DNA from 2 places in the Halomonas sp. PAMB 3232 genome. Region 1 is predicted to be linked to the other one. Evidence: predicted binding sites of a transcription regulator. Region 1 holds the regulator's gene; the other holds the start of a gene.
The links. The regulator LexA, encoded in region 1, represses DNA repair genes until DNA is damaged. The targets are predictions, from matches to a motif close to TACTGTNTANNTANACAGTA.
Positions count from the first base shown of each region.

Region 1 (5,064 bases):
CCGGCGCGAAGCTCAGGTCGAGCCCGCAGGCGGCCATTTCCATGCCCAACAGCCAGCCGGTGTCGCTTGCCAGCTGCCCGCCCTGCTCCGGGTCTTCGGCGTAGAGCTCGCCGATACGCGCCATGGCGGGCAGGCGCGTCACGCCGGATTTGATGCGCTGGACACGACCGCCCTCCTGGTCGATACCGAGCAGCAGATCGGGTCGAATGCGGCGTATGTCCTGGCACAGTGCGCTGACCTGCTCGGCGCTTTCGACGTTGCGTGCAAACAGGATCACCCCGCCCACGGCGGTATCGGCCAGAAGCGCTTTTTCGGCGCGCGTGATAAAGGGCCCTTCGAGGTCGAGCATGACCGGGCCAAGCGGTTGCGTCATCGGCATCTATCCAGCAAAACGGTCGCTCATTCTAGTCGATCGCCGCGCTCAAACAAAACCGGCGGGTCGTGGGTCAGGTATGAAGCCAAACCGGCGTACCCGGCACGGCGACCTCGAATACCCACAGCAGGTCCTGATTTCTCAGGCGCACACAGCCGTGGGAGGCCGCAACGCCCATGGGCTCATGTGGCGGAGTGCCGTGCAGATAGATATAGCGGCGTTGGGAGTCGACGGATCCGCCACGGTTGACCCCGGGCTCGAGCCCGCAGAGCCAAAGAATACGCGTCAAAATCCAGTCACGATCAGGATTTTGTTCACCCAAAGTGGGACTAAAAACTTCACCGGTAAAGCGGCGCCCGCGAAACACCGCGTTTTCCGGCAGGCCCTGGCCGATCGAGGCGCGCACGTAGTGCCAGCCGCCAGGCGTCTGGCCGCTGCCTTCGTGTTGCCCCACCCCGTTTGCACCGGACGACACCGAGCATTCGTGAACCACCCGCGTTCCCTGCCAGGCGCGAAGGCGCTGCTCGGTGAGGTCGATTTCAAGCCATGGCGCCTCGGTTGGCGGCAGCTCAGCCAGAATGGGCGTGGCCATGATGAGCCTCCTCGATCGCCGGGGGAAGCGGCGCGTTCATGGCGGCAACGACCACCGGGCGCAGTCGGCGCACCAGATCACGTACCGAGACCTGCTCGTTGTACTCCTTGGCCGCGATGTCGCGCAGCGCATCGAGCCCGGAGAGCGTGAAGATCACCGTGCCGAGCATGAAGTGCAGCCGCCAGAAGCGCTCGGCGTCGGGCAGGCCGGGTGTGGCGCGGCGAACGAGCTCGACAAAGCGAGTGAAGACATCGCCGTACTGCTCCTGGATATAGCGGCGAAGGTGGCCCTGAGCCTGACTGTAGGCGAGCCCCAGCAGGCGCATGAACACTTTCAAGCTGTTGCGCTCGGCCGGCACGGTCAACACCGTCGTGGCCATGGTTTCGAGCAGTACTTCCAGAGGAATCTCGTCATCACCATAGCGGGCGTGCAGCTCATCCAGCGCTTCGTGAAAGCGTTGGCTGAAGGGGTCGAGATAGCGCGCAAACACCGCCTGAATCAGCGCCTTTTTCGAACCGAAGTGGTAGTTCACCGCCGCCAGGTTCACCCGCGCCTTGCTGGTGATGTTGCGCAGAGAGGTCTCTGCAAAGCCACGCTCGGCGAACAGCACCTCCGCCGTATCCAGAATACGCGTGACGGTATCAGACTGCGCCATGGCGCCCTCCAGAAAACGAGTGTTTAAAACATCGCGAAATAGTAGGTCATTAAAACGCCGGGCTCAATCGTGCGAAACCCTGATATGCCCTCTTTTAAGGGCGAACGGCTTTATAATCCGTGGCTTGAGTCATATACTGGACAGAGGAACATACTGTATACTTAAACACATATATTTAAGTCATTTTTTATAGTTACCTTTTACCCTGGAGTCAGCCATGCCTCGTCCTCTTACCGTTCGTCAGCAGCACGTATTCGATTTTATCGTGAAGACCATGAACGAGTACGGCTACCCACCCACCCGCGCCGAAATCGCCAAAGCGCTGGGCTTTCGCTCACCCAACGCGGCCGAAGAGCACCTGCGCGCGCTCGAGCGCAAGGGCGCCATCCGTATCATTCGCCACACCTCCCGCGGCATCCGCCTGCCAAATCAGGAAGGGGTGGAAGCAGCGGAATCCGCCGCTGAAGCCAGCGACAGCGTCGAATCCGCGACCCAGGGGCTGCCGATCATCGGCGAAGTGGCCGCGGGCAGCCCGATTCTGGCCGCCGAACACATCGATCGTTACTGCCCGCTGCCGGCGGAGTATTTCACGCCGAAGGCCGACTACCTGCTGCGCGTACGCGGGCTGTCGATGAAGGATATCGGCATTCTGGAAGGCGACCTGCTGGCGGTACACCGCACCGAGCGGGTACGCGACGGCCAGATCGTCGTGGCGCGCCTCGAGGACGAAGTCACCGTCAAGCGTTTTCGCCGCGACGGCCACCAGGTCACGCTGCACGCCGAGAACAGCGATTTCGCTCCGATCGAAATCGATCTTCGCACCCAGCAGCTCGATATCGAAGGTGTCGGCGTTGGCGTGATTCGCGGGGGCAGTGGCCAAGCGCTGGGTTAATTGACCTATCGATTGAGACAGGGAAATGTGGCGGTGCCGGGCAACCCTGCGCGAGGGCGCTGTGAACCCTTCCCTGGGCGCTACTTTCGCCATCCATGGCGAAAGACCCTCGCTACGGTCAGCCCGGCACGGCGGCCCGTATTGTCATCCTCAAGCTTATAAACTAAAAACGGGGCACTTTCGTGCCCCGTTTTTTAGTTGAAGACGACCGTCTTGTTGTCGTCGATCAGCACGCGATCTTCCAGGTGCCACCTGAGCCCGCGGGCGAGCACGGACTTCTCCACGTCGCGGCCAAAGCGCACCAGATCCGTGGGCGTGTGACAGTGGCTGACGCGGTGGATGTCTTGTTCGATGATCGGGCCGGCGTCGAGCTCTTCGGTCACGTAGTGGCAGGTCGCGCCGATCAGCTTCACGCCGCGCTCGAACGCCTGGTGATAGGGCTTGGCACCGGCAAACGACGGCAAAAAGCTGTGGTGGATGTTGATGATCTGGCCGGCGTATTGGCTACAGAGCGCCGGCGGCAAAATCTGCATGTAGCGCGCCAGCACGATGCAGTCCGCCTCGAGCGCCTCGACCTGGCGCTGCACCGCATCGAACGCGGGCTGCTTGTCGCTGGGGTCGACCGCGATGTGGTGATAATCGATCCCGTACCACTCGCTTAGCGCGCGCATGTCCGGGTGGTTGGAGATGATGCCCACGATGTCGCAGTCGAGCTCGCCAGCCTGCCAGCGGTAGAGCAGATCGACCAGGCAGTGGGACTCTTTCGACACCATGATCACGACCCGGCGCCGCTTTTGGGTATCGACCAGCGCCCACTGCATCGAAAACGCGTTGGCGATGGGCGCAAACGCCTGTTCGAGCTCGGCCGCGCTCATGCCGATGGAGTCGGCGAGAATCTCGTAGCGCATGAAAAATCGGCCCGTTTGCAGATCCGAGTGCTGGCTCGCCTCGGTGATGGAGCCGCCGTGCTGAGCGATGAAGCTCGACACGCGCGCCACGATGCCTACCTGATCGGGGCAGGAAACCACTAAACGGTAATAATGCGACATGAATACACTCTTGATACACGTTTCGAAGACGCGACCCGACGGGGTCGTCAAGAACCGTTGAGGCCTTGGGGGGCGTTAGTGTAGCGCAAGCGGCGATCGGGAACACTGCCAGGATTGTTAGCCGCCCCCGCCTTACCGTATAGTTAAAGTCTTACTTTTCAGGCTGTTCAAAATCAATGGATCCATCCCGCGTTCAACTTCGCCCCCGACGCCGACCGCCCCTGCGCATTTTGCCGCTTGGGGGCTGCGGTGAAATAGGAATGAACCTGACGCTTTATGGTTTCGATGGTCACTGGATCGCCATTGATTGCGGGATGATGATTCGACAGGATCTTCCCAGCGCTCCGCTACAGGTGCCCAGCACCGATACGCTGGCCGAGCTTGAGATTACCCCTAAAGCGCTCTACATCACCCATGGCCATGAGGATCACATCGGCGCGGTCGCCTGGCTTTGGCCCAAATGGCAGTGCCCGATCTACGCCACGCCCCTGGCCGCCGGGTTACTCCGTCACAAGTTTGCCGAACACAATCTTTCAAGCGCCGCGATTCGCGTGATCGAGCCCAACGATGCCCTCGAAGAGGGCCCGTTCACGCTGCGCTATTTACTGATGACCCACTCGATTCCCGAGAGCTGCGCGATCATGATGCTCGCCGGCGGCTACCGGGTATTGCACACCGGCGACTGGAAGCTCGACCCGACGCCTTTGATCGGGCCGAGCGTCGACCCGGCGCACTTTCAGGCGCTGGCACCGCTGGATCTGGTGGTGGGTGATTCGACCAACGCGCCGCTTCCGGGCAGTGCCGGCAGCGAAGGTTCGGTGGCCAACGCGCTGACGCAAACGCTCAAGGCCTGTACCGGGCGCGTGGTGGTCTCCTGCTTTGCCAGCAATCTGGCGCGTGTGTGGGCGATCGGCCAGGCGGCGGCCCAAAGCGGGCGCCGTGTGAGCCTGATGGGCCGCTCGATGGAGCGCATGGTCGGTGTGGCCCGCGGTCTTGGCTATCTCGACGATTTTCCGCCGCTGGTGCCGCCCCAGGACCTGGGCTATCTGCCGCCGGACGAAGTGGTGGTGATCGCCACCGGAAGCCAGGGCGAGCCGCGCGCCGCGCTCCAGCGCCTGGCCCAGGGCCGCCACCCGTTCATGGACCTGGAAGCCGGCGATAACGTCATTTTTTCCGCCAAGGCGATTCCCGGCAACGAGCGCCCGATCGCGGCGCTCAAGAAGCGTTTCACTCAGCTCGGCGTTCAGCTTTTCGACGAGAACAACCACCCGGAGCTTCACGCCACCGGCCATCCCGCCCAGGAGGAGCTCAAAACGCTCTACCGCTGGGTTCGGCCCACCGCGCTGCTGCCGGTTCACGGCGAAACGGTGCATCAGCAGGCGCACCAGGCGCTGGCGCAAGAGCTCGGCATCAAGGCGCCGCTGGCCCCGGTCAATGGCGATATGCTGTGTCTGGATAACGAAGGGTTACGCGTTGAGGCGCGCCACCCGCAGTTGCCCCAGG
Region 1 covers NZ_CP134865.1:2,061,569-2,066,632, forward strand. Annotated here, with positions in the region: gene nagZ (beta-N-acetylhexosaminidase) at 1-373, opposite strand, end outside; gene RN346_RS09405 (L,D-transpeptidase) at 447-965, opposite strand; gene RN346_RS09410 (TetR/AcrR family transcriptional regulator) at 943-1,620, opposite strand; gene lexA (transcriptional repressor LexA) at 1,838-2,512, shown strand; gene purU (formyltetrahydrofolate deformylase) at 2,707-3,561, opposite strand; gene RN346_RS09425 (ribonuclease J) at 3,822-5,064, shown strand, end outside.

Region 2 (5,064 bases), 1.2 Mb from region 1:
GAACACGATGCTGTCGCCGTGCTCGGTGGCGGTCAGGTGAATGTTCGCCACGCCCTCGGCCTGCTCCGGCAGGGCGGTCATCTCGAAGTAGTGGGTGGCGAAGAGCGTCAGCGCTTTGGTGCCCGCCAGCTGCTCGGCGCTCGCCCAGGCAAGCGACAGGCCGTCGAAGGTGCTGGTGCCGCGGCCGATCTCGTCCATCAGCACCAGACTCTGGTCGGTGGCGTTATGCAGGATATTGGCGGTTTCGGTCATCTCCACCATGAAAGTGGAGCGCCCGCCGGCGAGATCGTCGGAGGAGCCGATGCGGGTGAAGATGCGATCGAGCGGGCCGATCTCGGCCTGTGCGGCGGGCACGAAGCTGCCGCAGTGGGCGAGCAGCGCAATCAGCGCGGTCTGGCGCATGTAGGTCGATTTACCGCCCATGTTAGGGCCGGTGATGACCAGCATGTGCCGTTTGGGCGAAAGGTCGATGCCGTTGGGCACGAAAGGCGTTTGACTGACGTGCTCGACCACCGGGTGGCGCCCGGCGGTGACGTGAATGCCGGTTTCCTGGCTAAGCGTCGGGCGCACCCAGCCAAGCGCCTCGGCGCGCTCGGCGAAGGCGCACAGCACGTCGAGCTCGGAGAGCGCCTGGGAGGTCGCCTGGAGCGCGTGAAGATGGGCGTTGAGCTCGCCAAGAAGGCGCTCGTAGAGCCACTTTTCCCGCGACAGCGCCCGGGACTTTGCCGACAGCGCCTTGTCCTCGAACTCCTTGAGCTCGGGGATGATGAAGCGCTCGGCATTTTTCAGCGTCTGGCGGCGAATGTACTCCGCCGGCGCCTGCTGCGCCTGAGCGCGGGGCAGCTCGATGAAGTAGCCGTGCACCCGGTTATAGCCCACTTTCAGGTTCGAAAGCCCGGTGCGCTCGCGCTCGCGCCGCTCGAGCTCGACCAGATACTCGCCGGCGTTTTCCGCAAGCCCGCGGTGCTCGTCGAGATCATCATCGAAGCCTTCCGCGATCACGCCGCCGTCGCGAATCACCACCGGCGGGTTGGTGATGATCGCCCGGGTCAGGGTGTCCGCCATCTCCGGGTAGGGGCGAACGTGGGGCTTGAGCGCGTCGATGGCGCTGCCACTCTCCACCGCCTCTAACAGGCGCTGTAGTTCGGGTAAAGCGTTGAGCGCATCGCGAAGCCGGGCCAGATCCCGCGGGCGGGCGCTGTAGAGCGCTACGCGCGCCAGTATGCGCTCGATGTCGCCAAGCTCAGAAAGCGCCTCGCGAAGCTCCATATAGGCGGCGTCGAGGCTCAAAAGCGCGACGCCGGCCTGGCGGCCCTTAACCAGCTCGATCTGGCGCAGCGGGCGGTTGAGCCAGCGCTTCAAGAGCCGCGAGCCCATCGGCGTGGCGCAGGTATCGAGCACGCTCGCCAGCGTATTGTCGGTGCTGCCGGCAAGGTTGGTGTCGATCTCCAGGTTACGCCGGCTGGCACCGTCGATGACGACGGCGTCGTCGCGATTCTCGACAGTGATGGCGGTGACGTGGGGCAGGCGCGAGCGCTGGGTGTCGCGGGCGTAATCGACCAAAACGCCGGCAGCGATGAGCGCCGTGGAAAGGTGCGCGCAGCCGAAGCCGCGCAGATCCTGCACCTGAAACTGATCACACAGGCTCCGGTTGGCGCTGTCTAAATCGAACAGCCACTCGCCCTGGCGGCGCAGGCTGCGCTTTTGCGACCAGGCCTCCGGCAGCGTCAGGTTTTCAGGCACCAAAAGCTCCGCCGGCGCCAGGCGGGTCAGCTCGGCGAGCATCTCCGCTTCGCTTTCTACCTCGAGCACGTTGAAGCGCCCGCTGGAGAGTTCGAGCCAGGCAAGACCAAAGCGATCGCGGCCCGGGGCGAGCGCGACCAGGACGTTATCGCGTCGGGCGTCGAGCAGCGCCTCATCGTGCAGCGTGCCTGGGGTGACGATGCGCACCACCTGGCGCTCCACCGGGCCCTTGCTGGTCGCCGGGTCGCCGATCTGCTCGCAAATCGCCACGGACTCGCCGGCGGCGACCAGCCGAGCAAGATAGCCCTCGGCGCTATGGTAAGGGACGCCAGCCATGGGGATCGGCTTGCCGCCGCTTTGGCCGCGGGCGGTCAAGGTGATATCCAAAAGCGCCGCGGCGCGGCGGGCATCGTCGAAGAACAGCTCGTAAAAATCCCCCATCCGGTAGAAAAGCAGCACTTCCGGGTGGTCGCGTTTGATCTTCAGATACTGCGCCATCATGGGCGTATGCGCGGGGCTTTGTGACATGGACGTCCTGGCTTGGCGTGGCCCACGGCAAGGCCTGACCGTGGGCGGTGTTCGAGTTCCGTGTGTTGGTTCTATAGGCAACACAAACGCAGTATTCTACGCTGAACACAGCGCTGACATGAAGGAGTCTGCAAGGTGGCTGACGTATCCGGCTTGAAAAATCTCGATATGGCGCTGCTTGCCAAGCGCCTGGGCAAGCTCTGCGTGGCCCAGAACGTCACGCTGACCACGGCAGAGTCCTGCACCGGGGGCGGCATCGCCTCAATGATCACCTCGGCGGCGGGCAGCTCCGCCTATTTCGAAACCGGATTGGTGACCTACTCCAACGCGGCCAAGACCCGGCTTTTGGGCGTGGCCCAACAAACGCTCGACGCCCATGGTGCGGTGAGCGAGGCGGTGGTGAACGAGATGGTGCGCGGGGCGTGTCGTGAAAGCGGCGCACAGCTTGGCGTGGCGGTGAGCGGCGTGGCCGGGCCCGGCGGCGGCAGCGCGGAAAAGCCCGTGGGGCTCGTGTGGCTAAGTGTGGGCAGCGAGCGCGAACAGCGCGCCCAGCGCTTCATGTTTCCCGGCGACCGGCAAGCGGTGCGTGAGCAGGCGGTGCGCGAGGCGCTGATCGCGTTGATCCTGCGCCTTTCGCGCTAGCGCACTCGGGCAAAAAGCACTGCTGTCAGCGCTTTGAGAGCGAACTGATAGCCGGGGTGCTGCGGAAATAAATAGCGCGACAGGGATAGGTTTTGCGGCCAATATTTGGCATAATACTGGCTAATTATACAGGTTGTTACGAGGACGCTTTACATGGCTCAAGATGAAAACCGTACCAAAGCACTGAACGCCGCGCTCAGCCAGATCGATCGTCAGTTCGGCAAGGGCACCGTCATGCGTCTGGGCGATGCGCCGCGCGTGGTCATGCCGTCGGTATCGACCGGATCATTAGGACTCGACATCGCGCTCGGCATTGGCGGTCTGCCCTACGGGCGGGTCGTCGAAATCTTCGGCCCGGAGTCCTCGGGCAAGACCACGCTGACGCTGTCGGTCATCGCTCAGGCGCAGAAACAGGGCAAGGTGTGCGCGTTCGTGGACGCCGAGCACGCGCTCGACCCAAGCTACGCGGAAAAGCTCGGCATCAACCTGGATGACCTGCTGGTCTCCCAGCCGGACACCGGTGAACAGGCGCTCGAGATCACCGACATGCTGGTGCGCTCCGGCGGTGTCGACGTCATCATCATCGACTCCGTGGCGGCCCTCACCCCGCGCGCCGAGATCGAAGGCGAAATGGGCGACGCCCACGTGGGTCTGCAGGCGCGCTTGATGTCTCAGGCGCTGCGCAAGATCACCGGCAACATCAAGAACGCCAACTGCCTGGTCGTCTTCATCAACCAGATCCGCATGAAAATCGGCGTCATGTTCGGCAGCCCCGAAACCACCACCGGCGGTAACGCGCTGAAGTTCTACTCGAGCGTGCGTCTGGACATTCGCCGCACCGGCTCGGTGAAAACCGGCGACGAGGTCACCGGTAACGAAACCCGCGTGAAGGTCGTGAAGAACAAGGTCGCGCCGCCTTTCCGCCAGGCCGAGTTCCAGATTCTCTACGGCAAGGGCATCTACCACGCCGGCGAAGTGATCGATCTGGGCGTGCAGTGCAATCTGGTCGACAAGGCCGGCGCCTGGTACAGCTACAAGGGCAGCAAGATCGGTCAGGGCAAGGCCAATGCGTCCCAGTACCTGGAAGAGCATCCGGAAATCATGGAAGAGATCGAGAGCCAGATTCGCGATCAGCTGCTGGCCAAGGCCGAGCCCAAAAAAGAAGAAGAGGTCGCCGCTGCGGATGACGCGGACGGCGAAGATAGCCTGATCTAATCGTCCGTCCCTGCGGAGAGAGCCATGTTTGGCGCCGGTAACGCGACCCCGCGCGGGGTCGCCATCGATCTACTGGCCCGGCGCGAGTACTCCCGCGCCGAGCTCCATGAAAAGCTTGCGCAAAAGACGTTCGAGGAGGCCGATATCCTCGAATGCCTCGACGCCCTCGAGGAGCAGGGGCTTCAAAACGACGACCGCTTCAGCGAAAGTTTCGTACGCTCGCGGGTGCTGCGAGGCCAGGGGCCCATGCGCATCAAAATGGAGCTTGGTCGCCGTGGCATCAGAGGCGAGGCCCAAACGCAGGCGATTAACGCGGTCGCCGAGCAGGAGCGCATCGACTGGTTCGAACTGGCGGCTGAAACGCTACAGCGGCGCTTTCGCACGTCCGGGGCGCCTTCGGGCGAGCGTTTTGTGCCCCCCAAAGAGCGCGCCAAACGCGAGCGCTTTCTGGCTCAGCGCGGCTTCGACTTCGAGCAGATTCGCTACGCGCTCTCCACGCTTTCCGACTAAACCGCACCTGTAATTCCTTCACCCATCGCACTGCTTGTAAGACGCCAGCGCTTCGTGGCTTTAGTCGCGTGACAACTTCGTTATAATGGATGTTTTGCGGCTCCCAGGGTGGCGGCGATAGCGCCCCGGGGCATCACGCTTCATTGTCACGGAACCCCTATGAAAAGCGCAGCGATCAGGCAGGCCTTCCTCTCCTATTTCGAAGAGCACGGACACACCGTGGTTCCCACCAGCTCGCTGGTGCCCGGCAACGACCCAACGCTTTTGTTCACCAACGCCGGCATGGTGCCGTTCAAGGACGTTTTTCTGGGCCGCGACCCGCGCCCCTACGTGCGCGCCACCTCGGCCCAGCGCTGCGTGCGCGCCGGTGGCAAGCACAACGACCTGGACAACGTCGGTTACACCGCGCGCCACCACACGTTTTTC
Region 2 covers NZ_CP134865.1:813,068-818,131, forward strand. Annotated here, with positions in the region: gene mutS (DNA mismatch repair protein MutS) at 1-2,271, opposite strand, end outside; gene RN346_RS03795 (CinA family protein) at 2,440-2,913, shown strand; gene recA (recombinase RecA) at 3,067-4,128, shown strand; gene RN346_RS03805 (regulatory protein RecX) at 4,153-4,638, shown strand; gene alaS (alanine--tRNA ligase) at 4,798-5,064, shown strand, end outside.
Region 2: a site for LexA is predicted at 3,028-3,047, ahead of recA (recombinase RecA). Genes of this name have one in related genera too.